Regions from separate parts of the Exiguobacterium sp. Helios genome, predicted to be linked through region 1. Evidence: riboswitches for the same ligand, from Rfam matches in the RefSeq annotation. Region 1 holds a riboswitch; each other region holds the start of a gene.
What was found. A riboswitch is a leader RNA that binds a small molecule or an ion and turns the genes downstream of it on or off. The one in region 1 is predicted to bind lysine.
Positions count from the first base shown of each region.

Region 2: it holds a riboswitch for lysine, as region 1 does, so the genes downstream of both, HNY42_RS03930 (aspartate kinase) here and HNY42_RS02490 (amino acid permease) in region 1, are expected to answer to the same signal.
Region 3: it holds a riboswitch for lysine, as region 1 does, so the genes downstream of both, HNY42_RS00930 (Na+/H+ antiporter NhaC family protein) here and HNY42_RS02490 (amino acid permease) in region 1, are expected to answer to the same signal.

Region 1 covers NZ_CP053557.1:447,420-455,858, forward strand. Annotated here, with positions in the region: gene HNY42_RS02460 (hypothetical protein) at 1-331, opposite strand, end outside; gene HNY42_RS02465 (DHA2 family efflux MFS transporter permease subunit) at 454-2,136, opposite strand; gene HNY42_RS02470 (HlyD family secretion protein) at 2,149-2,805, opposite strand; gene HNY42_RS02475 (TetR/AcrR family transcriptional regulator) at 3,001-3,630, shown strand; gene HNY42_RS02480 (GGDEF domain-containing protein) at 3,672-4,763, opposite strand; gene HNY42_RS02485 (MarR family winged helix-turn-helix transcriptional regulator) at 4,953-5,402, opposite strand; lysine riboswitch at 5,577-5,761, shown strand; gene HNY42_RS02490 (amino acid permease) at 5,896-7,374, shown strand; gene HNY42_RS02495 (hypothetical protein) at 7,503-7,685, shown strand; gene msrA (peptide-methionine (S)-S-oxide reductase MsrA) at 7,755-8,439, shown strand, end outside.
Region 2 covers NZ_CP053557.1:756,960-765,398, reverse strand. Annotated here, with positions in the region: gene alr (alanine racemase) at 1-607, opposite strand, end outside; gene HNY42_RS03955 (branched-chain amino acid transaminase) at 607-1,539, opposite strand; gene dapD (2,3,4,5-tetrahydropyridine-2,6-dicarboxylate N-acetyltransferase) at 1,565-2,272, opposite strand; gene dapB (4-hydroxy-tetrahydrodipicolinate reductase) at 2,259-3,005, opposite strand; gene dapA (4-hydroxy-tetrahydrodipicolinate synthase) at 3,002-3,883, opposite strand; gene HNY42_RS03935 (aspartate-semialdehyde dehydrogenase) at 3,903-4,895, opposite strand; gene HNY42_RS03930 (aspartate kinase) at 4,908-6,107, opposite strand; lysine riboswitch at 6,221-6,398, opposite strand; gene argH (argininosuccinate lyase) at 6,469-7,839, opposite strand; gene HNY42_RS03920 (argininosuccinate synthase) at 7,836-8,439, opposite strand, start outside.
Region 3 covers NZ_CP053557.1:167,000-175,438, reverse strand. Annotated here, with positions in the region: gene htpG (molecular chaperone HtpG) at 1-286, shown strand, start outside; gene HNY42_RS00930 (Na+/H+ antiporter NhaC family protein) at 368-1,951, opposite strand; lysine riboswitch at 2,057-2,232, opposite strand; gene HNY42_RS00920 (uracil-DNA glycosylase family protein) at 2,301-3,041, opposite strand; gene HNY42_RS00915 (heme oxygenase) at 3,189-3,521, opposite strand; gene HNY42_RS00910 (methyltransferase) at 3,607-4,239, shown strand; gene HNY42_RS00905 (ABC transporter ATP-binding protein) at 4,279-5,160, shown strand; gene HNY42_RS00900 (ABC transporter permease subunit) at 5,157-5,963, shown strand; gene rlmN (dual-specificity RNA methyltransferase RlmN) at 6,108-7,181, shown strand; gene HNY42_RS00890 (DEAD/DEAH box helicase) at 7,315-8,439, shown strand, end outside.

The DNA of each region.
Region 1 (8,439 bases):
TCATCCGGTTTTTTTTCAGGAAGAACGAACGGATAATCGGCAGGATGACGAAGCTGACGAGCCGATCGAGCAGACCGATGACAAGTATGCTGATGATGATGGACAAAGGTCCGGCGAAGTATAATAAGTTCGGAAATAAGACGTAAGAAACAAGCAATAACGGTCCAATTAACAGGAAGATGGACACGGACGCCCGGAAAAAGATAAATAGACTGTTGATACTGATTAAAAAGGCACGTGTGACCTTTTGAGACCAGGATGAAGGGCGTCCGACTTGCCAGGCAAAACAGCAGGCAAAGATGAACGCATAAAATTGCAGAAAGGCAACCATACAGCATCTCCTTTTAGATATGAAACTCAATGACCCTAGTGTAGCGATTTTAGGAAAGAAGTGCAAAGGCAAACAACTAAAAACCCGTTGACGATGTGCCGTCAACGGGTCCTGGAAAAGTCTTAATCGAGATTCGGTTCTTTTTTTCCATGCATGAAAAGCGACAAAATCAGGGCAACAGCAGATAAGACGGTAGCCACCCAAAAGGCATCCGTGATTCCACTGATTGTGGCTTGTTTCGTCAACTGCGTCATCCAGCTGACAGATGCTGCTTGCGGACTACCGAGCTGTTGTCCAAGCTCATTCAAATGCTGTGAAAGAGTTGGATCAAGTGTCGTAAACTGATTGGCATCATCTGCGAGATGAGCCGTTGTTTGCCGCGTCATGACTGTGACGAGAATCGCTGTCCCGATTGACCCGGCAACCTGGCGCAACGTATTTTGTGTTGCATTCCCATGTGGAATCATCTTCATCGGCAAGGCGTTCATACCGGCGGTCATGATCGGCATCATGATGAAAGCCATTCCGAACGACCGAAGCATATAAATGCCCATAATCGAATTGTAAGAGGTATTCATATCGAGTTGTGTCAATTCCCACGTTCCGTAGGTCATTAACGTCAATCCGAAAATAGCGAGCGGTCGGATGCCGAACCGGTCAAATAGTCGACCGGCAATCGGACCCGTGATTCCCATGATCAATGATCCGGGTAATAACAGGAGACCGGAATCAACCGGTGAGAAACCGCGAATACTTTGCAAGTAAATCGGAAGCAGAAGCATCCCGCCGAACAACGCCATCGTGACGATGATATTGATGAATAGCGTGAACGAAAACTCCGGTACTTTCAACACACGGATATTCAACATCGGATCATCCATTGAAAGTTCGCGAAGGGCGAACGCTGCGATTCCTAAGATACCGATCAGAATCGTGCTGATGACAAGCGGGCTGTCCCACCCGTCATTACCGGCTTCACTGAAGCCGTACAATAGACTTCCAAAACCAATCGTGCTGAAGACAACACCAAGTGCATCGAATTTCGGTTTGGATAAAGGCTGAACGAGTTTAAACCAAGCGACACCCAGTAAGAGTGTCAGAAGACCGAAAAAGGCCATTCCGTAAAACATGACATGCCAATCGTAATTCTGAATGACATAGCCGGTAATCGTCGGACCGATTGCGGGAGCAAGAATCATCGCGATTCCGAGCATGCCCATCGCTGCTCCACGTTTATGCGGCGGAAACAACGTCATGAAGACGTTTGAGCCGAGTGGCATCAAAATACCGGCACCGGCTGCTTGTACGACTCGTCCGATCATCATGACCGGAAAGTTCATCGCCATCGAACAAATGATGGAGCCGAAGAAGAACAATGTCATCGAAACGAGGAACAGTTGACGAAACGTATAACTTCGCATCAAAAAGGCACTGATTGGAATCAAGATACCATTGACGAGCATGAATCCGGTCGTCAACCATTGTGCCGTCGAGGTCGAGACGTTAAAATCATTGATTAAGACAGGTAAAGCGACATTGATCAACGTTTGATTCAAAATCGCGATGAACATCCCGATCAAGAGAACCGTCAAGACTTTTGGAATACTGATATCTGCGGTCGCTAACGGCGTCCGCTCTTGCACTTGCGGTGCAGGCGTTACAGGAACGTTATCGAGATGGTCGGGCACGTCGTCAAGAGGAACATCACCGGCCACGGCTGGACGTGCACGCCGGACAATCAGGTTGACACCGATGATCGTGACAACCATAAAGGCAATGTATCCAAAGAGGAAGGTCGTAGACATAGACGTCCCTCCTTAATCCTTATGAATGCGGACGGTCACATTCATACCAGGTCGAATGTCGAGTGATTTTTCTTGTGAAAGCGAAACTTTTACAGGAATGACTTGCGCAACTTTTGTATAGTTGGCCGTTCCGTTTGAAGACGGCATCATCGAAAATGTTCCAGCCGTCGTCATACCGATTTGTTCGACTTCACCGGATAACGTCGTGTCTGGATAGCTGTCCACGTAAACATCGACGGTTTGTCCGACTTTAACTTCATCGATCTCTGTTTCTTCGACGTTTGCTGTTACCCAAAGCTCATTTAAGTTAAAACCATAAGCAAGTGGTGTTCCTGCACCAACGACGCCGTTTTCTGTCGCCATCGACTGAACGACCGTTGCTTTAGTTGGCATAGAGACAGCCGTGCTGACCGGTTTTTGACCAGCTTGTGCCATCATGACGTGACCTAACGTTGTGTCACTGTCGAGCGTTTGACCTGTTTTTGCTGTCCAGTCCGTCAGTTTACCGGCACCGGGACTTGCGATTGTAATCATTTTTCCGTCGATCTTGGCATTGTCTGTTTTCACATAACTTGTCGCCTGATCGTAGTAGTAATAGCCGATCGCGCCTCCACCGATTAAAACAACCAGTGTCAAAATGTTAATCAATAATACTTTTTTCATGTTCATGATATGAAATGCATCCTTTCTTTCGTGTACTCTGAGTTCCCCAGTCGTAACATAAAAACTACTCCTCTGGGGGAGGAGTAGTTAATATAGTTAATTATATGGAGAAGGAATCAACATACAACCGACAATTTCCGACAAAGTGTTGGAAAAGTCGATGAGAACGGATACAATATCAAAAAAAGGTGGTTCCAGTAGATGAATCCAGGGCAAGATCCACGACCAAAGCGGTCACGTGACCGTATTACAAAAGAATTGTTTCGTTTGCTTGACCATCATCCTTTTTCAACGATCACAGTCAAGATGTTGACGGATGGGGCGGCTGTCAATCGATCGACGTTCTATGCACACTTTACAGATAAATATGATTTGATGAATCAGATTGTAGACGATCATATGCGGCTTCTTGTGGAAGCGATCCGGATTCAAGGAATCACATCACCGGACTATCCATCGCTCGAACGGGTCAGCCGCTATTTCGAACGGCTTTTCATCCATATTGAGCAACATGAACAATTTTACCGGACGATGTTGTTGAATGGTCCGGTAAAAACGTTCATTTCGCGCTTTTTGGATACGTTAAAAGAAAACTATCAACGTGTGTTTGAAGCACATGCCGTCAATGAAACCCAATTGGTTGATCGTGATTTATTATTGAACTACGTGATCGGTGGACAGCTCGGACTATTGATTTCCTGGTTACGAAACGGTCGTCCTTATTCAGCGGCCTATATGGCGGACCAGCTCAGCCGGATGATTGTTTTCGGAACAGTCAAAAGTATCGGTTTTCCGGAACAATCGGCTGGAACAGTAGAAAAGAATACCTAAAAAAGACTGCCCTTTCACCGAGTGACGGGAAAGGGCAGTTATCAGGCTTGTTCGAGTTCCAGTTTTTTGGTGTAATTCGTACTCCGATTCCGTCCGCTGTCTTTCGAATGATACAATGCCTTATCCGCCTGCTGTAAAGCCTCAAGAGACGTATGCGAGCTGCTGGAATGTGCAATACCCAGCGAAATCGTAATCTGTAAGTCAGGGACCGCCGTCGTCGGGAACAGATTTCGTGCGACCGTCGTCCGGGCAAGCTCAGCAATGTTTTTCGCATCGACGAGTGATGTATTCGGGAGAATGATTAAAAATTCTTCGCCCCCGTAACGCCCGACTAAATCATCCGGCCGTGCCAGTGATGCTAATGTCGTACCGAGTTGCCGTAAAACATCGTCTCCGGCATCATGACCGTACGTATCGTTGACGTGCTTAAAGAAATCAATATCAATCAAGACAAGCGAATACCCGTCTTCTGCTGAACCGACAAGGGACAAGGAATCATCCAGCCGGCGCCGGTTAGCGAGGCCCGTCAAGGCATCCGTCATGGCGAGCTTTTGTTGATACTGGATGTTTTCAAAGTGGCGTCGCAACTCTGTCAACAGGTGATAGGTCACAAAACCGGCAATCAGGTTAAAAAATATGTAAGCCAGTGATATTTCGATGAAGGTCGTCCAACTGCTCGTCAATAGATAGATAGCCGGCAACGAATAGAGAATACCGATCCCGATCATCAGTTCGAAGTTCCAGAAGGTCATCCGGATGTAGCGCCGGACGATGGCAATCGTCAGGATGAACAGTGCGATGACGATTGTTGACAGGATGGCAGCATCGATTTGTTCGACAGGCGTCAGGGCAAAACGTGTTGCGATAATCATGGTGCCGGTGACGAGTGCACTAGGTAAGCCGCCGAACATCATGGCAATGACGATGGGGACAATTCGTAAATCAATCCGGGCGACATCGATCTGGATGCTGTTGAACATCAAGAGTACAGAAATCAATCCGGCGATGAAGCCTAACACGAGTCGGATGTTCAGATTCGTGTTCGGTGTAATCCGCGGGTGATTTCGAAAAGGTAGAAACAAAAGAGTGATCGTTGTAAACAGTAGACAAAAATTGATGATGAAATTATTCATGATGGACAACAAATCCTCCCAGCTCCTCGTAAACGCATTTCCAATAAGATAGTTCTAGTATACCCATTTTAATAACGGCAAGAAATGGAAAAATGTTTAGGGAAACATGGCAAGTCGAAAAAAAAGACAAAGTACACAGTCAAGTGAACTTTGTCAGCGAAAAAAATAAATATTTTTTTAAAACAATTTTTAGGAAGAAACAGCCTCTTCATCCATCGTTAAAAGGATCTTATCGAAGACTTGGACCATCGCATGAAGCTCTTCTTCGGTGAGTGTACCAAAACGGTCTTGGAGATATTTCCGGCGGACGATTTCAAGTTCGTGGAAAGCGGCTTCACCTTCGGCCGTCAATGCTAAAACAATCGATCTTCTGTCGTCCGTCGAACGCGTCCGCGTGACGAATCCGGCTTTATACAGACGATCAGTCAAAGCCGTTACCTGACTTGTCGCAAGCTCAAACTGTTCTGCGAGTAGAGTCGGACGTTGGGGACCATTTTCGGACAGGCTGCGCAAAATGAAAAATTCACTCCGCGTCGCGGTTCCTTCAAACAGTCGGTTGAGTTCGCGGCGTAATGTCCGGAGAATGACCCGCATTTGTTCCTCTAATCGATAGGTCAGTTGATCACGTTCTTGTGGCATTCAAGCAACATCCTTTCTCTCGGTTAACTTCTATAATTTAGTGTACTAAAAATTACGGAATTTTACCACGGATAGCGGGAATTTCAAAAAAAGAATTGACAATTTGAAGACGTTTTGTGTAACATGACGAAGTAATAACGAAATTATAACTAACTTAATTAGTTCTCACTCAACCAGTGGGATGGAGGTTGCAGTTCTTATAAGTACAGTCACAGATGTCGTCAAGCGGCAGATGAGGTGACTGAAAAGGAAGAATTGCCGAAATCAATCATCGCTTTGAAGATGATCGATTGGGATTAGATCGAACAGGTCTAATACTGTCACAGGTCAGATCTGACTTGTGGGGAGCTATCTTTCACGACGGTAGAATGGGGCGCATCCTTTTTACTATGTTGCGTTCTCATCTTCCTTCTGGAAGGTGAGGGCGCTTTTTGTTTTTTTTCGATTCAAAAAGTGTCCTCTCAAAAATTTAAAAAAGAGAGAAGCGAATAAGATGAATACTTTACAACCCCAAAGAAAACTCGATTCAACTGAAGAAGGATTAAAACGCGGTCTGCAAGCCCGTCACATGTCGATGATTGCGATTGGCGGAGCCATCGGAACCGGTTTATTCATTGCCTCCGGTGCGTCCGTTGCAGCTGCCGGTCCGGGCGGTGCCCTGTTATCGTATGCGGTCGTCGGATTGATGGTGTACTTTTTAATGACGAGCCTTGGTGAGATGGCCGCTTACATGCCGGTCGCCGGTTCCTTCTCGACCTACGGTGCGAAGTTCGTTGATCCATCGTTTGGTTTTGCACTCGGTTGGAACTACTGGTACAACTGGGCAGTCACGATTGCCGTTGAACTCGTTGCGGCCCAAATCGTCATGACATACTGGTTCCCGGATGTTCCAGGTTTTTATTTCAGTGCCATCTTCTTGTTACTGATGATTGGTTTAAATTACTTCTCCGTTAAAGGATTCGGTGAAGCCGAATACTGGTTCGCGATGATCAAGGTCGTCACAGTCATCATCTTCTTGATTGTCGGAGTCGCGATGATTTTTGGTGTCTTCACATCAGAAGCGCCGGTCGGCTTTAAAAACTTTGCATTAGGTGATGCACCGTTCGTCGGAGGCATTCCAGCCGTTATCGGTATCATCTTGGTCGCCGGTTTCAGCTTCCAGGGAACCGAACTTGTCGGAATCGCGGCAGGCGAATCCGAAGATCCGGAAAAAAACGTCCCGAAAGCTGTTAAACAAGTCTTTTGGCGGATTCTTCTCTTTTATGTATTTGCGATTTTTGTCATCGGCATGTTGATTCCGTATACAAGTCCGAACCTGGTTTCAAACGATATTACCGATGTAGCAGTCAGTCCGTTCACACTTGTTTTTGAAAAAGCCGGTCTCGCGTTCTCGGCAGCATTGATGAACGCCGTCATCCTGACGTCTGTTTTATCAGCCGGGAACTCCGGGATGTACGCATCGACACGGATGCTGTACACATTGGCACGCCAAGGTGACGCGCCGAAAATGTTCGCACAAGTCTCGAAAAACGGTGTTCCCCGTAATGCCTTGCTCGCAACTGGGGCAATCGGCGCACTTTGCTTCCTGACATCGATGTTTGGCGGACAGGTCTACCTCTGGTTGTTGAATGCTTCCGGGATGACCGGTTTCATAGCATGGCTCGGTATCGCGATCAGCCATTACCGTTTCCGTAAAGGATTCCTTGCACAAGGTCATTCACTCAGTGACTTGCCGTACGTTGCACCCGCTTTCCCGTTTGGACCGCTCTTTGCCTTCGGACTTTGTTTCCTTGTCATCGTCGGTCAAAACTATGCCGCATTCCTCGCGGATCAAATTGATTGGGTTGGAATCGCCGCGACATATGTCGGTATTCCGTTATTCCTTGCTTTCTGGTTAGGTCATAAATTTAAAAACCGGACATCGGTCGTTCCTTATTCAGAAATGGAATTCCCGAAACATCCGCGTTCGTAAGGTAAAAGTCGATTCCGTTTCAAACGGAGTCGGCTTTTTTTGATGGATGTTGAAAAAGAAATAATCTAGAAAAGCATATCAAACAGTAAAAAATCGTATAAGATAAAAGAAAAATGGAGGCGACCTCAGTGAACTATTGGTATCACTTTAAACGGGCATTCATCCCGATTGCGATTTTGCTTGTGACGTTAGCCATCTATCAGATGCTGTACCGTATGAATAACATATGGTATTCACTCGGTGGATTGATTTTAGTGTTTGCGGCGATTTATTTTGTCATGCGCCGTCTAAAAGCGAATCCTGAAGAGTGACTGAGCAAGATAGTAGGGTACTGGCGTGGAACGCGTTAAAATAGACCTATACAGAGGAGGGGAAGCTAGATGGCAAAAGCAATATTCGCAGGTGGCTGTTTTTGGTGCATGGTCAAGCCATTTCATAAATATGATGGCGTCGAACAAGTCATTTCCGGTTATACAGGTGGTCATACAGAAAACCCGACTTATAAAGAGGTCTGTTCTGAAACGACAGGACATTTAGAAGCGGTGGAAGTGACGTATGATCCGTCTGTCATTTCATACGATGAGTTACTTGAAATTTTTTGGCGGCAAATCGATCCGACGGACGGCGGCGGACAGTTCAATGACCGTGGTCAATCGTACGAACCGGCAATTTTTTATGTCGATGAAGAACAAAAGCAAGCCGCAGAACGTTCGAAAGCGGCGCTGGACGCCTCTGGACGTTTTTCACGTCCTGTAGCAGTCGACATCCGTCCGGCAAAACCGTTTTGGCCGGCAGAAGAATACCATCAGGATTATTACAAAAAAAATCCGTTCCGTTATCAGATGTACAGTGTCGGATCGGGACGTGCCAAGTTCGTGAAGGAAGCCTGGAAGGATCAGGGCAAAGAACAGGAACTGAAACAACGTCTGACGCCGATTCAGTATAAAGTTACGCAGGAAAACGGGACGGAACCGGCTTTCCGTAATGAATATTGGGATGAGGAACGACCGGGACTTTATGTTGATATCGTCGACGGGACACCGCTCTTTACGTCAAAAGATAAGT
Region 2 (8,439 bases), 310 kb from region 1:
GCGGATCATGTTTGACGATCGTCGCGCTGTTTTCGGCATGAATGTACGTGAATGTGTGTTTCTCCTGTAACGGATTCCCGATTTTGAGGAATCGTTCGACTTGACCGTCATGATCGGCTCCCGGCTCATCGGCTAGCGGGAAATGCGTATAGAGACCCGTCAATATCAGTTCCTGTTCCTGTACGGTTTCAAGAACTGCTAGCGCTTCCTCAAGCGAACTGACACCAAAACGGTTCATCCCGACATTTATTTTTAGATGAAGTTCAATTCCCGATAAATCCGCCTGATGGCGTTGCAGCCAGTCGAGCGAAGGAATTCCGAGCGCTACTCCGTGCAATCGGACTTCTTTGAAGTGCGATGCCGGATTCATCGCCAGGACATAACTGTCTGGAAAATTCGTTTTGATTTCAATTGCTTCGTAGACTTCTGCCACTGCGAAATGCCGGACACCGGCTTCCATCAATGTGGCAACCATTTCAATCATTCCTAAGTTGTAAGCATTGTTTTTGACGACGGCAAAAATCTGCTTATTGGACCGGGCGAAAACCGATGCGACATTATGCCGCACCGCTTCCCGATCGATGGTAACAATAGTTCGTGAACTCATTATTCTGCGATGGCTGGTGTCACGTAAGTCAACCACGATGCATATTGTGGCAGTTGACCCGAAACTGCTTGACGGTAAAGATCAAGTAACTCATCTGCGACAGCCCGTGTTCCGCCGTTGATGACGATATGATCAATTTCACCGACACTTGTGATTTCTGCAGCCGTACCTGTTAAGAAGATTTCGTCTGCAACGTATAACTCATCACGGCCGATATGACGCTCGACGACCGGATAGCCTTGATCCTGTGCCAAACGCATGATGACTTGGCGTGTGATTCCGTCTAATACTGAACAATCGAGTGAAGGCGTGTAGATTGTCCCGTTTTTCAACATGAACAAGTTGGCAACACTCGCTTCGCTGACGTTTCCGTTCATATCAAGAGCAATCGCCTCGTCAAATCCGTCGCGAAGTGCTTCTCCTTTTAAGAGTTGCGAGTTCATGTAGTTGGCGGCAGCTTTTGCCTGCATCGGCATCATTGTCGACGAAACGCGGCGATACGAAGCAACTTTTGCCCGGATACCGGCACCTTTGTCGAAGTATTCACCAAGTTCCCAACAAGAAATCCCGACGTGTACCGTCGTATCTTTTGCCATCAATGCCTGCCACGGTGTACCGAGGAAAACAAACGGGCGGATGTAACAAGACTCAAAGCCGTTTTTGGCGACCAGATCAATCGTCGCTTGAACAAGTTCTTCCACTGTATAAGGAATCGTCACGTGATAGAACGCGCAACTGCGGAACAGACGTTCAATGTGTTCCGTCAATTGGAAAATCGCCGGACCATCCGGTGTCGCATACGCACGGATGCCTTCAAAAAATCCGCTTCCGTAATGAATCGCATGGGACATGACGCTCGTATTTGCCTCTTTTGGATCATGAAAAACCCCGTCTAACCAAATTGCTTCTCCATACTGTGTATCCACTGCCATGTGTTTTCCTCCTCTTCGACGTCAATCAGAGTGAACGTAAATCATCCACCAGTTGCGTCTTCTCTGCTGTTTTTGCATCTTTCTGTTTGATGACACGTGCTGGCGTACCAGCCACTACGCTGCCTGCAGGAACGTCTTCTGTGACGACACTGCCTGCTGCGACGACCGCATCTTTTCCGACACGAACACCTTCTAGGATGACGGCATTCGCTCCGATTAAGACACCATCTTCAATGATGACCGGTGTTTTTGAAGGTGGTTCAAGAACCCCTGCGACCACGGCACCGGCGCCGACATGAACGTTTTTGCCGATTGTGCCACGTGCTCCGACAACAGCGTTCATATCAATCATTGTACCATCTCCGATTGATGCACCGATATTAATGATTGCGCCCATCATGATGACCGCGTTATCGCCGATGACGACATGATCGCGAATCCATGAACCCGGTTCGATCCGGGCATTCAAATGACGTGTATCAAGCATCGGCACGGCACTGTTGCGGCGGTCATATTCGACATGCACTTCAGTAATCCGGTCTGCATATTCTTCTAAGAAAGTTGAAGCAAGTCCTGCATCAGCGAAGAAAATTTTTGATTGATCCGTTCCGAATGCCGTCGCTCCTTCAATCGTCAGTCCTGCCAAGTCACCATTGACGTACAGTTTAACCGGTGTTTTTTTTTTAGCATCTTTAATGAATTTTGCAATTTCATAAGCATCAGTTAATAACATGTGAATCCTCCTGTGTGTAAAGCGTCTCCAGTGTATAGAGTCCCGCTGATTTTTGAATGAGCGCTTCCGCCGCTTTGATGGCACCTGAAGCGAATACTTTTTTTGATAACGCCGTGTGTTTGATTTCAATCAATTCATCGACGCCCGCAAACAATACTTCATGTTCGCCGAAAATCGTTCCCCCACGCATCGAGTGCATTCCGATTTCGTTTGGCTCCCGCTTCTCACGCGTCGACTCCCGTTCGTAGACCGGTTGGACATCTCGTAAATCCTGGATGGTCCGGAGCAACAGCTCCGCCGTCCCGCTCGGTGCATCGACTTTTTGATTGTGGTGTTTCTCAAGCAGTTCGATGTCGAATGCTCCGGCGAGCGGAACGAGTGTTTTTAACAGCTGTTGCATCATCGCGATTCCAAACGACATGTTATACGATTGGAAAATCGGAATTTGTGTCGAAGCATCGCGAATCGTCTGCAGTTCCGCTTCCGAGAAACCCGTCGTCGCAATGACGAGTGGTGTCTTCGTTTTAATCCCATAAGCAAGCAAGTCCGGCAAAAGACTCGGATGCGAAAAATCAATGATCGCATCGACCGACTCCGTCATTTCGGCAAGCGTACCGTAAGACGGGACCTGATCCGCCGTTTTCGTTTTATCGATGACGGCGACGACATCATCCGGTGCCAGTTCGTGGACGAAATGTCCGGTTGCCCCGTATCCGTGAATGGCGAGTTTCATCCAACCACTCCTTTGTAACTCCGCATCATCTCAAGCAGATGCGCATGTCCCGCTTCCGACTGACGGACGAGCGGCAGACGCGGTGCTCCGACCGCCAGTCCGATTTCTTCGAGCGCTGCTTTGACGGGAATCGGATTGACATCGCTGAACAACGCGGAGATGACAGGCATCAAATCACTTTGAATCCGTCGTGCCGTAACATAGTCGTTTGCCAGTAACGCTTCTGCAAGCGCCTGCGTTTCTGCCGGGTATGGATTCGACAAGACGGAAATCACGCCTTGTGCCCCCCATGCCATATAAGGAAGAATTTGATCATCGTTGCCACAGAAGACCGCAAAGTCAGCGGGTAAGGCCGTCATCAATTCGCCCATGAAACTGACGTCACCGCTTGCTTCTTTAAACGCTTGGATGTTCGGATGTTTGGCAAGTGTGACGGCTGTTTCGATGGAAATCGCGACCCCTGTCCGTGACGGAACATTGTAGAGCATGATTGGCAAATCAACTGCATCCGCAACCGCCGTGAAGTGGGCGACGAGTCCTGCTTGTGATGTCTTATTGTAGTAAGGTGTGACAAGCATTGCCGCATCAGCACCAAGTCGGGCTGCCGTCTGTGTTTTTTCAATCGTCTGTGCCGTATTGTTCGTTCCGGTCCCGGCAATGACCGGTACACGTCCGGCTGTCACACGGACTGCCGTTTCCAGTAATGTTTCAAACTCTTCATTCGTCAACGTTGACCCTTCTCCGGTCGTCCCTCCGACGACTAACGCTTGAATATTCGCTGCGAGTTGTTGTTCGATCAGTTGTTCAAATACCGCTAAATCCAGCTCACCGGTTGATGTAAATGGTGTAGCCAGTGCTGTTCCTGCTCCTTTAAACATATCGATTCCTCCCCGTTTTTTAAGAATGGATTGAACTTTCAAGTGCTTGACGCGCTACCTGGACAGCGTTCGAAGCGGCCCCTTTACGGATGTTATCGGCGACACACCAGATGTGGAATGTATTGGCAAGACTTTTATCCTGACGAATCCGTCCGACATAGACGTCATCTGTTCCGCTTGCATCAAGCGGCATCGGATATTGGTTTTGACTGACATCATCGACGAGAATGACGCCTGGTGCTTCCGCTAATGAGGCACGGATGGCGGCAACGCTTGTCTCCTGCTCGAATGTCACGTTGATGGCGACAGAATGCGAATTCGTGACCGGAACCCGGACACATGTCGCACTGACCGGTAACTCCGGTAGCTGGAAGATTTTTCGTGTTTCGTCAATCATTTTCTGTTCTTCTTTCGTGTAACCGTCTGGTAAGAACACATCGATATGCGGCAGAATGTTATCGTGAATCGGATGCGGATAATTGACCGGTTCTTCGCCGCGGCTGCCGCGGGCTAAATCCTCGATTCCTTTTTGACCGGAACCGGACACGGCTTGATACGTCGTATAGTTAACACGTTTCAAACCAAATTGTTGAAGCGGCGCCAGGGCGACGACCGATTGAATCGTCGAACAGTTCGGGTTGGCAATCAAACGGTCATTTGGTCCGATTGCTTGCGGATTCACTTCCGGTACGACAAGCGGGATATCGGCCTGCATCCGGAAGGCGCTTGAATTGTCGACGACCAGTGTGCCTGCTGCAGCCAGTAACGGTGCATACTGCTCACTGATGGTGCCGCCTGCTGCAAACAGCGCCACATCGATGCCGTCTTCCGTAATCTGCTCCGATAATGCTTGAATCGTGACGTCCTGTCCTTTGAACTGGACGGTTTTCCCGGCAGAACGGGCTGAAGCGTACGCTGAAATCTGACGAACCGGAAAGTCGAGTTCCGCCAGGACTTGTAACATTTTTTGACCAACGGCGCCGGTTGCGCCAATGACTGCGACATGATACATATGATTTCCTCCTTACAGGTCGAATGCTTGAGCAATTGCTGCGACGGTCCGTTCGATGTCAGCTTGGGCAATCGTATATGAGATGCTGATCTCTGATGTTGTAACCTGATAAAACGTGATGTTTTCGGCCCGGAAAATCGCAAATAATTTCGAAGCGACGCCGGTTGCGTCCCGCATGCCGATTCCGACGACCGATAATTTGGCATGTTGGTTATGACGATCGACTTTGACGGTCGGGAAACGATTGATGATATCCTGCAAGGCCTCTTCCAAAAACTCTTCTTCGTCTAACGGACAAGAGAAGGAAAGGAAGATGTCACTGTCAAACGTCGTCTGACTGATCATATCAATGTTGACGTGGCGACCTGACAACAGTTCAAAGATATCCGCGACCGCTGAATTCGTCTGTGGAACGTGTTTGATTGATACCGTCAGGACGTTTTTCGTCACACTGACACTCGTTACTGCTTTCTGTTCCATCGTTTCCGTTGCCTCCATAATCCAAGTCCCTCTTTTCGATTCTAGTGTTTTTCCGACGAAGATGTGGACGCCGTATTTTTTACCGAGTTCGACACTGCGCATCTCCATGACTTTTGAGCCAAGAGCACTCATTTCCATCATCTCATCGTATGAAATGTGCGGAATCGGCTGCGCTGCAGCATGAATCCGTGGATCTGCCGTATAGACACCGTCAACATCCGTATAGATCTCACAACGTTTATCAAGGACGGCTGCTAAGGCAACGGCTGTCGTATCTGATCCGCCGCGTCCGAGTGTCGTGACATCCCCCAGTTCATTGACCCCTTGGAAACCGGCGACGATGATCACATCGTAGGTTTCAAGTTTTTTCCGGAGCAGTTCACCGTCGATTTGTTTGATTTTACTTTTCGTATGCAGCCCCATCGTACTGATGCCGGCTTGGGCTCCCGTTTGCGACAAGGCTTTTGTCCCGAGTGAATTCAGCGCGATGCTGAGTAACGAAATCGTCTGTTCTTCTCCGATTGCAAGCAGACGATCCAGTTCGCGCCGTTCCGGCCGGTCGGTAATCGCTTGTGCTTGGGCAATCAATGAATCCGTCATTTTCCCCATCGCTGATACGACGACGACTAATTTCTCCCCTTGATCCGTCCGATTCTTCAAATAATTCGCAATTGACTGAATCTGTTCGACAGTCGCAACCGAACTACCACCAAATTTAAGTACAGTTGTCACAATCCTATCTCCTTTTGTCCCGAAACAGAAAAAAACGACGGGCCGGTAGGAGCGTTCCTACGGCCCGTCGTTATCACGATCGGACAAACGATGACAGTGTCATTCGTTCTTTTACGTAAGATAGCGCTCCGAAACGTGGGTTTCGGCAGTACAACGGATCTTAACCGTTGTACCAGCAATCAGGAAAAAGCATTTTCCTGTTCACTTCGGCGGATTTCCCCTTTCACATCACTTGGCATGCTTGCCTTTGTAAGTGTTGCTACTGATGTCATCCGCGCCTCTATCTGTCGGTTGTTAGTTACAGTTATAGCAAACATTTTTTGTTAAATCCAGTGATTTGCCAAACTTTTTTTGAATTTTATCATTTTTCAAGGTACTTCTTCGCTAATGTGAGTTGTTCCCGGACGGCTGTAAAACCGGTCCCGCCGTAACTTCCCCGTCGTGCGACGGCTTGAACCGGATCGAGCAACGGATATACATCTTCCGCAATGACCGGATGGAACGTCTGATACGTCGACAGCGTCAAATCTTTTAAGAAACATCCGCTCTGCACACAATGTAGGACGGCTTTCCCAACGATTTCATGCGCTTCCCGGAACGGAATCCCTTTTGTGACCAGATAATCTGCCAGTTCCGTTGCATTCGAGAAGTCTTGCATCGTCGCCTTCTTGAGCGCTTCTGTCTTAAACGTAGCGGATTCGATCATGCCTGTAAAAATTTGAACGGATTGTAACACCGTATCAGCGGTATCAAAGACACCCTCTTTATCTTCTTGCATATCTTTATTGTAAGCGAGCGGAAGAGCCTTCATCGTCGTCAGGAAGCCCATCAGGTTACCATAGACACGTCCTGTTTTACCGCGAATCAGTTCTGCGAAATCCGGATTTTTTTTCTGTGGCATCATACTCGATCCCGTTGAAAACGCGTCGGATAATTCGATGAATGAAAACTCCTGTGAAGCCCAGATGATGATTTCTTCGCAAAAGCGTGACAAGTGCATCATCACTGTTGAGGCGATACCGAGATACTCGATGACGAAGTCCCGGTCCGAGACCGCATCCAGACTATTCGGATAGACCTGTTCAAAACCAAGCAGCTCGGCTGACTTGAACCGGTCAATCGGGAAAGTCGTTCCCGCCAGTGCCCCTGCACCGAGCGGCGACATCCGGATCCGCTTTAAGTTATCCGTCAACCGATCGGCATCCCGTTCAAACATCCAAAAGTAAGCGAGCAAGTGATGTGCCAGTGAAATCGGCTGTGCCCGCTGCAGATGGGTGTAACCCGGCATGACCGTCTCGACATGTTGCTCCGCTTGTTCCGTAATGACGGATTGCAGATTACGGATGCTGGTCAGGAGTTCGAGAACATGTTGTTCCATCCAGAGATGCAAATCAGTCGCGACCTGATCGTTTCGACTGCGCGCCGTGTGCAGCTTCCCGGCAACGGGACCAATCTGTTCCGTCAGCAACCGTTCAAGATTCATGTGGATATCTTCGTCAACCGTCGTGTAGACGTGCTGATCGAGTGTCGTTTGTAACTGTTTCAGCCCGGCTTCGATTTGTTGCCACTCGGTTTTCTCAAGAATCCCTTGTTCATACAACATCTGTGCATGCGCAAGACTCCCTTGCAAATCAACGGCGGCTAATTTCTGATCAAATGAAATCGATGCGCCGAAGGCTTCCGCTTGAGCGGAAGCACTTTCCGTAAAACGTCCGCCCCATAGTTTCGTCATTTTTTCACGCCTTCCTGACGATGGACACTGGCATGTGTCGCAATCGCAAGACCATGCAATTTAATGAATCCTTTCGCTGCTTCGTGATCAAAGGCATCTTCTTTTGTGTAGGTCGCGAGTTTCTCGTCGTACAATGAAACGGCTGACTGACGTCCTGTAACGGTTGCATTCCCTTTATAGAGTTTGACACGGACTTCGCCGGTCACGTCCTGTTGCGTTGCCGTCAAGAAGGCCTTGAGCCCTTTCGTCAGCGGAGCATGGAACAATCCGTTGTAAATCGTTTCTGCATATTGTTTGCTGAGAATCGGTTTAAAGTGTGCGACATCTTTCGTCAATGTGATGGTCTCAAGGGCTGCATGTGCTTTCAGTAAGACCGTTGCACCCGGGCACTCATAGACTTCACGTGACTTGATTCCGACCAAACGGTTTTCGACATGATCAATCCGTCCGACGCCATGTGCACCGGCGATAATATTCAGTTCGGTAATCAGTTTTGCCAGCGGATACGCTGTACCATTGATTGAAACCGGGACACCTGCTTCAAAACCGATGATGACTTCTTCCGCTTGATCCGGCGCGTCTTCCGGTGCAACTGTCAGG
Region 3 (8,439 bases), 280 kb from region 1:
CTTAAAATCACATCCGGTCTGCTTTGCAACGGATGGTGCAGTATCGATCGAGATGGAGAAAATCCTCAAAGCGATGCCGAACAACCAGGACGTCGCCGCCGTCAAAATCCTGGAATTAAATACATCACATGATGTGTTCCGGGCGATTGAATCAGCGTACGTTGAAGACCGTCCGAAATTTGAGCGGTACACGAAGTTGATGTATCAACAAGCATTATTGATGGAGGGACTACCAATCGAAGATCCGGTCGCGTTTGCGAACGAAGTCTGCGCATTAATGGTCTGAAATTAAAAAAAATCGTATAAAGAAAGCCGGACCCGATGAATTCATCAGGTCCGGCTTTTTGGATGGTGTGTTTACTGCATCTTACTCCGAACGTAGCTGCGACGGGACTTCGCCGCGTCGTGACAGGACGTTCAGCATGACGAGGAAAATCACGAAGGCGATCAGGGCACCGATGAAGCCGAATAGGGACGAACCGGTGACACCGAGTACGAGATATCCGACAGCCGACGTCACTGCACCAATCAAGGCATATGGCAACTGGGTCGTGACGTGATCAATATGATGCGAACCGGCACCGGTCGAACTGAGAATCGTCGTATCGGAAATCGGTGAACAATGGTCCCCGAAGACAGATCCGGCAAGAACAGCAGCAAGTGTTGGTAACAACAGACTTGGATCAACCGCCATGATCAAATCGGCTCCGATCGGTAACATGATTCCGAACGTCCCCCAACTCGTTCCGGTCGAGAATGCCATGATACTGGCAATCAAGAATAGAAGGAACGGCAGATAAGAAGCGGGAATCGATTTGCTGATGAAACTTGCGAGATAATCCCCGGTCTTCATGTCACCGATGACCGCGATGATCGTCCAGGCAAACAACAGAATAACGACAGCGGGCCACATCGATTTCATGCCCGCCCAGATACTGATGCGGTAATCACGTGCCGGAATTTTCCGACCGATCATCATCAGGAACGCAACGACTAAACTGATGATGACACCAGAAACAAGTGAGCGCGTCACGTCTGTTGCTTCAAAGGCGCCGATTAACGAAAAAGGCCGATCGTCAGCCGCAAGTGCCTGGGCACCTGTCCAAAGAAGGGCTGTGATGGTCGCAATGACTAACACGACGATTGGAACAACCAAGTCACGGACTTTACCGCCATCGTGTTCCTTGACTTCTTCTGCCATCCCCATTGGTGTCCCTTTGTTGGCGTCAAACAATTCACCTTGTAAGGCCCGCAACTCGTGCGTCCGCATCGGTCCAACGGCAATTCCCGTATAGGCGATGTAGAGTGTCAGTAACAAAGCGAAGATGGCGTAGAAGTTTAACGGCACAATCATCAGGAACGCACTGAACGCCGAGTAATCAGTGATTGAATGGGTCGTCAAGATTCCTGCGATAATCGAGATGATGAAGGCACCCCAGCTCGATAATGGACTGATGACACAGACCGGTGCAGCGGTGGAATCGATGATATACGCCAGTTTGGCGCGCGAGACACCGCGACGATCCGTTAACGGACGACTGACATTTCCGACGGCCAGACTGTTAAAGTAATCATCGATGAAAATCAAAATACCTAATCCGAAAGCGGCAAGCCTTGCACCACGTGCCGTCTTGACATGTGTCGTCGCCCATTCGCCGAAAGCACGGGCACCGCCGGATGTTTGTATCAGTGTAGACAAGACACCGAGTAACAGTAAGAAAACGAGTAATAAGACATTCCATTCATTTAACGCACCGTCTGCCCAAAACAGACTGAAGATGTTTTTTCCGAGATAAACAACGGTATCCACCGGATTGAAGCTGTGAAGCAGTAAGGCACCAATCAAAATGCCGACACCAAGTGAAATGACGACTTTTCGTGTGACAATTGCTAAAACGATGGCAACGATTGCCGGGACAAGCGCAACGATAGAATCTGAATAGTTGACCATTGTTGTGGTTCCTCCTCCTTTTTTAGAAGATGAGACCCGTTGCACAGAAAAAAGCAAGGGCACCGGCAACAAAGCCGACACCCTTGCTGGATGCGTCTTTCTTAGCCGAATTGGAGCGCTCCATACAACATGCGTATGGCAATCGAACGGGTCTTTCCCGATTCGACCAGCATGGTCACGTCTGACACGTGACGATACTTCGGCGGCATCACCTTTCTTTGATCGTCTTCGTTGTCATCCTCAGACCAAATACTCATCAACACCGCGCCTCTACCTCATCGATAGAATAGTCATATTCTTTTTATAGGAAAATCTTATCCTATTTCTTTTAAAAAATTAAGGCTGTTTGTTAAGTATCGAAGTAGGAAGTTAACTGCTTCATCAAATAGTCTTTATTTTCTTCAAACTGTCGCTTCCGGTGTCCATTTGCACCAGAAGGATGCGGGAAACCAAATAATACAGTATGTTTTTTAATTCGTCCCTGATGAAGCAATGTCCGGACAGTTGACTCGACGACACGTCCGAACGGGACCAAAATGACAGGGGCGGGTAACTGATTCAATTCCGCTGCGAAGTGCTCATACGCGTAATGTTGCAGCAACGGTGTTCGGTCAATCTTTGGTTGATGTCCCGTATAATTTTTGTCCCGGTAAAAAACAGGATGTCTCAGAATCGAAGTCGTGTGCAACAGATTCTGATTTGCATGAAATAAGGTGGCTGTTGAAGGAATATTCAGCAGACGATTTAATTCGAGTTCATCTAACATTATTGTCAAATTACGCCGCATGGGACCGGCGAAACTGGCACTGTATTTGACGATTTTCGATGCTTCTTCGATTGTTGCACCATGGTGGAAGGCATCAGCCGCTTCTTCATAAGCAATGCGCATTTGTTCAAATCCTGGTGTGATGCCAATGAAGACTATTTTGGCAGAGCGATTGATATATTCTCCGATTGGTGAGTAGTAAACGGATAATTCCTGTTCCTGTTGTAATAGGAAACCGTCTGTGAACAAGTCCTGGCGCGTCAAGGACCGATCAATCGGTAAGGCGCGGATGGCCTGTTCAAAAATCGATAATGAATTCAGCATGATAAGTCCTCTCTCTTTCTGTATTGGACCTATGATAACAAATAATGGTATTACATACAATTTAAACCCATATCAATATAGTGAGGGGTCTCTTAAGAATAAAAAAACCTTGCGACCAAATTGGAGGCAAGGCGGTTCTGACATGAATTATAAAGAAGTTCGTTCTTTGACAGAAGCCACTTCATACGTGATGATTTCACTTCCAAGCATTGGAGATTCTTCTTGTTTGCCGTCTGACGGTGCCGGACGCTTATGTGACTCTTTAAAATCATCACTGTTCCGCCATACTTCAAAATCCTTCATGTCTTCCCAGTACATGTTGACGTTCATTTCATCGTGTTCTTCGAGACCTTGTGTCAGTAAAACTTCGACACGAACAAATCCCTTCATCGAGTCAAGACCACTCGGACGGGTAAAGCGTGGTGCGAGTGCTGCTGCCATTCCTTTTTTGACTTTAATCCGATTCGTAACAACGATCATTGGATAGTCCCCCTTATAGAATGAAATGCTTACATCCATAGTATAGTACGATGAAACCAACAATGCTTGAAAGAAGGAATCAAATATGAATGAAAAAGAGTACGAAGAACGGCTACGCATCGAGACGATTGATATTCAGCATCTTTATAATGCATTCAGCCATTATAACCGGTACGAACCGACGCCTTATGCAGCGCTGGAGGAATTATGTGCCGTCTATCCCTTCGATTATACGGATACGGTCATTGATTTCGGCTGCGGAAAAGGACGGTTGAACTTTTATCTGCATGATCGGTTTGATTGTTCCGTCATCGGTGTTGAGATGAATGGACAATTTTATGAAGATGCCCTTATGAATCAAGCAACTTACATGAAAAAGATGAAGCGACGTCAAGGCAGCATCCGTTTTGAACATACGTATGCGGAAGCTTATCCGATTCCGGATGATGTCACGAAATGTTACTTTTTTAATCCGTTTTCCGTCCAAATTTTCATGAAGGTTGTCGATCAAATCTTAGCATCCGTTGAACGGCGTCCGCGTCCGCTCGATTTGATTTTGTATTACCCGGCAGACGAATACCGGTATTATTTAGAGCATCAGACGATTTTCGAACAGGTGGAAGAAGTCCGTCTGAAAGAACTTTTCCAAAAAAATCACGACGAACGATTCGTGATTTATCGGGTGGATTTGTCCCAAGAAGTACCAAAACGGGTATAAGGTACTAACGGCAATCACCAGAAAAGTGAGGCGATTCGGATGATTCATTTGCAACACGTGACGAAAGAATTTGCGCCGAAACGAGGTTTATTTGATGTCAGTTTTACGGTCGAACCGGGTATGGTGTTCGGCTTTATCGGACCGAACGGAGCCGGGAAATCAACGGCAATCCGGCAATTGATGGGGCTGATTCAAGCAGACTCCGGTCATGCGACCATCGGTGGATATGACTGTTGGAACCAATCACAGGAGGTAAAACGAATTGTCGGTTATTTACCGGGTGAGATTAATTTACCGGGTGATTTTACGGGTGAACAGGTCCTGCATTTGATGCAGCAACTCCATCAAAGCAAACCGGAACGTCAATCGGCGTTGCTGGAACAGTTTCCCTTCGAAACGAAAACGAAAATCCGGAAGATGTCGAAAGGGATGAAACAAAAGTTGGCATTAGTCGGCTGCTTCATGAAGGATGCCCCGGTCTATCTGCTTGACGAACCGACCAGTGGACTTGATCCCTTGATGCAGGAACGTTTTTTAAGCTTGATTGACAACGAACGGCAACGCGGGAAAGCCATTTTGATGAGTTCACATCATTTTCCGGAGATGGAAAAATCGTGTGACCGGGCCGCATTGATTAAAGAAGGACGAATCATCATCGAGTCGGATATCCATGAGCTGGTCCGTTCGAGCCGAAAACAGTACACGATTGAATTTGGTCTCGAAGCACATGCTGAACGGTTTGCACTTCAAATTGGAAGTCAACGCGTTCAAAATCATGTTTCCTTTTTCACAAGCAACGAACGGACGTTGAATCAAATCATCCGTCTTTTAACCGAATATGATGTCCGGGCGATTCAAACTTCGGCAGATGACTTAGAGCATGTCTTCTTACATTATTATAGTGAGGAGGAATCACCATGATGACGATCATTTGGTCGTTACTCAAGCATAACGGGAAGCCGATCACGGCCTATGCAGTCGGGACGAGTCTGTATTTATTGATGCTTGCCGCACTCTATCCGTCGATGATGAAGACGGGGTTGCTGGAAGCGAAGCTCCAGGCACTGCCACCGGAAGTTTTAAAAGCTTTCCAATACGATAAAGTGACCGGTTTTGATAACGTTCTCGACTTACTCGGCGGAAATTATTACGGACTGATTTTTCAAATCATCGCGTCTTTATTTTTATTGTCACTTGCTGCGCGCTTACTGGCACGGCCAATTGATAACGGTGAACTGATTTTATACTTGGCTGCTCCGATTACGCGTCATCAATATACGGCATCGGCAATGATTGTAATGCTACTCGCCAGTACATGCCTGGTGTTATGCAATACGTTTGTTTTAGTAATGGCTGACTGGTTTGTTTCCGGGGTTTCGATTGACGGTATGACACTCGTCCGCTTTCAAGTGAATGCACTCTTCCTACTGTATGCCATCGGTGGGTTCACGTTGTGTATCGCCACCTTATTTGATGACGAACGGCGTGCCTTTTCGATCGCTGGCAGTGTCCTTGTGCTGTCGATTGTCCTGACGATTGGAGCCGGTCTCAGTGAAAAAACGGACTGGATGCGTTACGGCTCGATTTTCAGTCTGTTTAACACCCAGCAATTATTAGAAGGAACCCGTCACTTCTTTTGGCATCTCCTGATATTAGTGGGTATCAGTGTATTGTTCCGTATCGGTGCGTTTATAAGTTTCCGTAAGCGCAGTTTGTCGATTTGACACAACTGGACCGTAAAATAAGCCAAAGCGGACGTGGAAATTTACAGAAAGTGAACATTTAGGATTTGAACGTTGCGTAAGCGGCTGATTTTTACTAAGATAAAGGAATGTTATAGTTCTGGAAAAAGAAATGAGGTCTCTCTAATGAATAAACCGTCCATTTATGGATTAACACTTGAGCAGATGACTGAATGGTTATCGCATCAAGGTCACAAACCGTTCCGAGCAAAACAAGTTTGGGATTGGTTGTATCGTAAACGTGTCACTACTTTCGCAGAAATGACGAATGTCAACAAGGATTGCCTTGAGTTGTTAGATCAGAGTTTTGCGATTAATTCGATGACAGAAGCCGTGAAACAGGAATCGGCAGATGGAACAATCAAGTTCCTCTTCAAATTATATGACGGCAGCTTGATCGAAACGGTCTTGATGCGTCATAAGTACGGTCTGTCTGTCTGTGTCACGACACAAGTCGGGTGTAACATCGGCTGTAGCTTCTGCGCAAGTGGCTTGATTAAGAAGAGCCGTGATCTCTCTGCTGGAGAAATCGTCGAGCAAATCATGAACGTTCAGCATCACCTCGATGCTGTCGGTAAAGAAGAGCGTGTCAGCCACGTCGTCGTCATGGGTATCGGTGAGCCGTTTGATAACTTCGACAACATGGTCGATTTCTTGAACGTCATCAAAGATCACAACGGTCTTGCAATCGGTGCGCGTCACATCACGGTTTCGACAAGTGGACTCGCAGATAAAATCTACAAATTCGCAGATTTAAAACTTCAAGTCAACCTGGCGATTTCATTACATGCGCCAAACAACGAACTCCGGACACAAATCATGAAAATCAACCGTGCGATTCCGCTCGAGAAATTGATGCCTGCCATCGATTACTACGTCAAGACGACGAACCGGAAAATCACGATCGAGTACATCCTTTTACGTGGCGTCAACGACCAGAAAGCCCAAGCGATCGAGCTTGCGAAATTGTTCGAAGACAAACGTCATTTGACGTACGTCAACTTGATTCCGTACAATCCGGTCGACGAGCACGGTCAATATCAACGCAGTACGTCAGAAGATATTTCAACGTTCTACGACACGTTGAAAAAGAACGGTCTCAACTGTGGTGTCCGTCTTGAACACGGTACGGATATCGATGCCGCATGTGGTCAGCTCCGCAGTAAACAAATCAAAAAAGATACAGTCGCAGCAAAATAAGCAAGTGGAGCTTCCTGTCACTCTGACGGGAAGCTCTTTTGACGTTCTGTTGAAAGTAGCGCATAATGAGAGGTCACGTCTGATTCATTCATCGAACCAACACATAAACTATAAAAATAAATGAGGTATTCTTATGTCTAAAAAACCATTCACTGATTTTCAGCTCAGTACACCGATTCTAGAAGCGATCGAACAGCTCGGCTACCATACACCGACCGATGTCCAACAAGCAGTTATTCCGGTCGCTTTGTCGGAAAAAGATATCATCGTCAAATCACGGACCGGCAGCGGGAAGACGGCATCGTTCGGGATTCCGCTCTGTGAGCTCGTCGAGTGGGAAGAAAACAAACCACAGGCGTTGATCTTGACACCGACGCGCGAACTGGCCCTGCAAGTCACGGAAGATGTCATGAACATCGGTCGTTATAAACGGATCAAAGCAACAGCCGTTTTCGGCAAACAGCCATTCCGGGGTCAAGTTGCAGAACTCAAGCAAAAAACACACATCGTCGTCGGAACACCGGGACGGGTGCTCGATCATCTGGAGCGCGGCACGTTATCACTTGAAAAAGTGAAATACCTGGTTCTTGACGAGGCAGACGAGATGCTCAACATGGGCTTCCTCGATCAAGTGGATACGATCTTAAAACAATTGCCGAAACAGCGGACGACCATGCTGTTCTCTGCGACGTTCCCACAGGACATCCATCAGCTGAGTGACCGTTACATGCAGTCACCGAAGGAAGTCGAAATCCTGACAAAGGCAACGGAAATTGCAGAAATCGAACACAGTTATATTACGGTAACCGATAAAACGAAATTTGCGGTCCTCAAAGATGTCACGGTCGTCGAAAATCCGGACCGGTGCATGATTTTCTGCCGGACGAAAGAACATGTCGATTTCGTCGCCCAAGGGTTGGCATCAATGGATTATCCGGTCGAAAAAATTCACGGCGGAATGGAACAGGATGAGCGTCTTGCTGTCATGAAAGCCTTCCGGGCAGGTGAGTTCCGTTATCTCGTCGCGACAGACGTCGCAGCACGTGGCATCGATATTGAAAACATCACACACGTCATCCAGTACGACATGCCGGTCGAAAAAGAAAGTTATGTGCACCGGACAGGCCGGACGGGACGGGCAGGAGCGCTCGGAAAAGCAATCAGTTTAGTGACCGAGTCCGATATGCGCCGTCTGCGTGAAGTCGAACAGTACCGTGGTGAGGCCATTGAAAGACGCCAGGCACCGACTGAAAAGGAA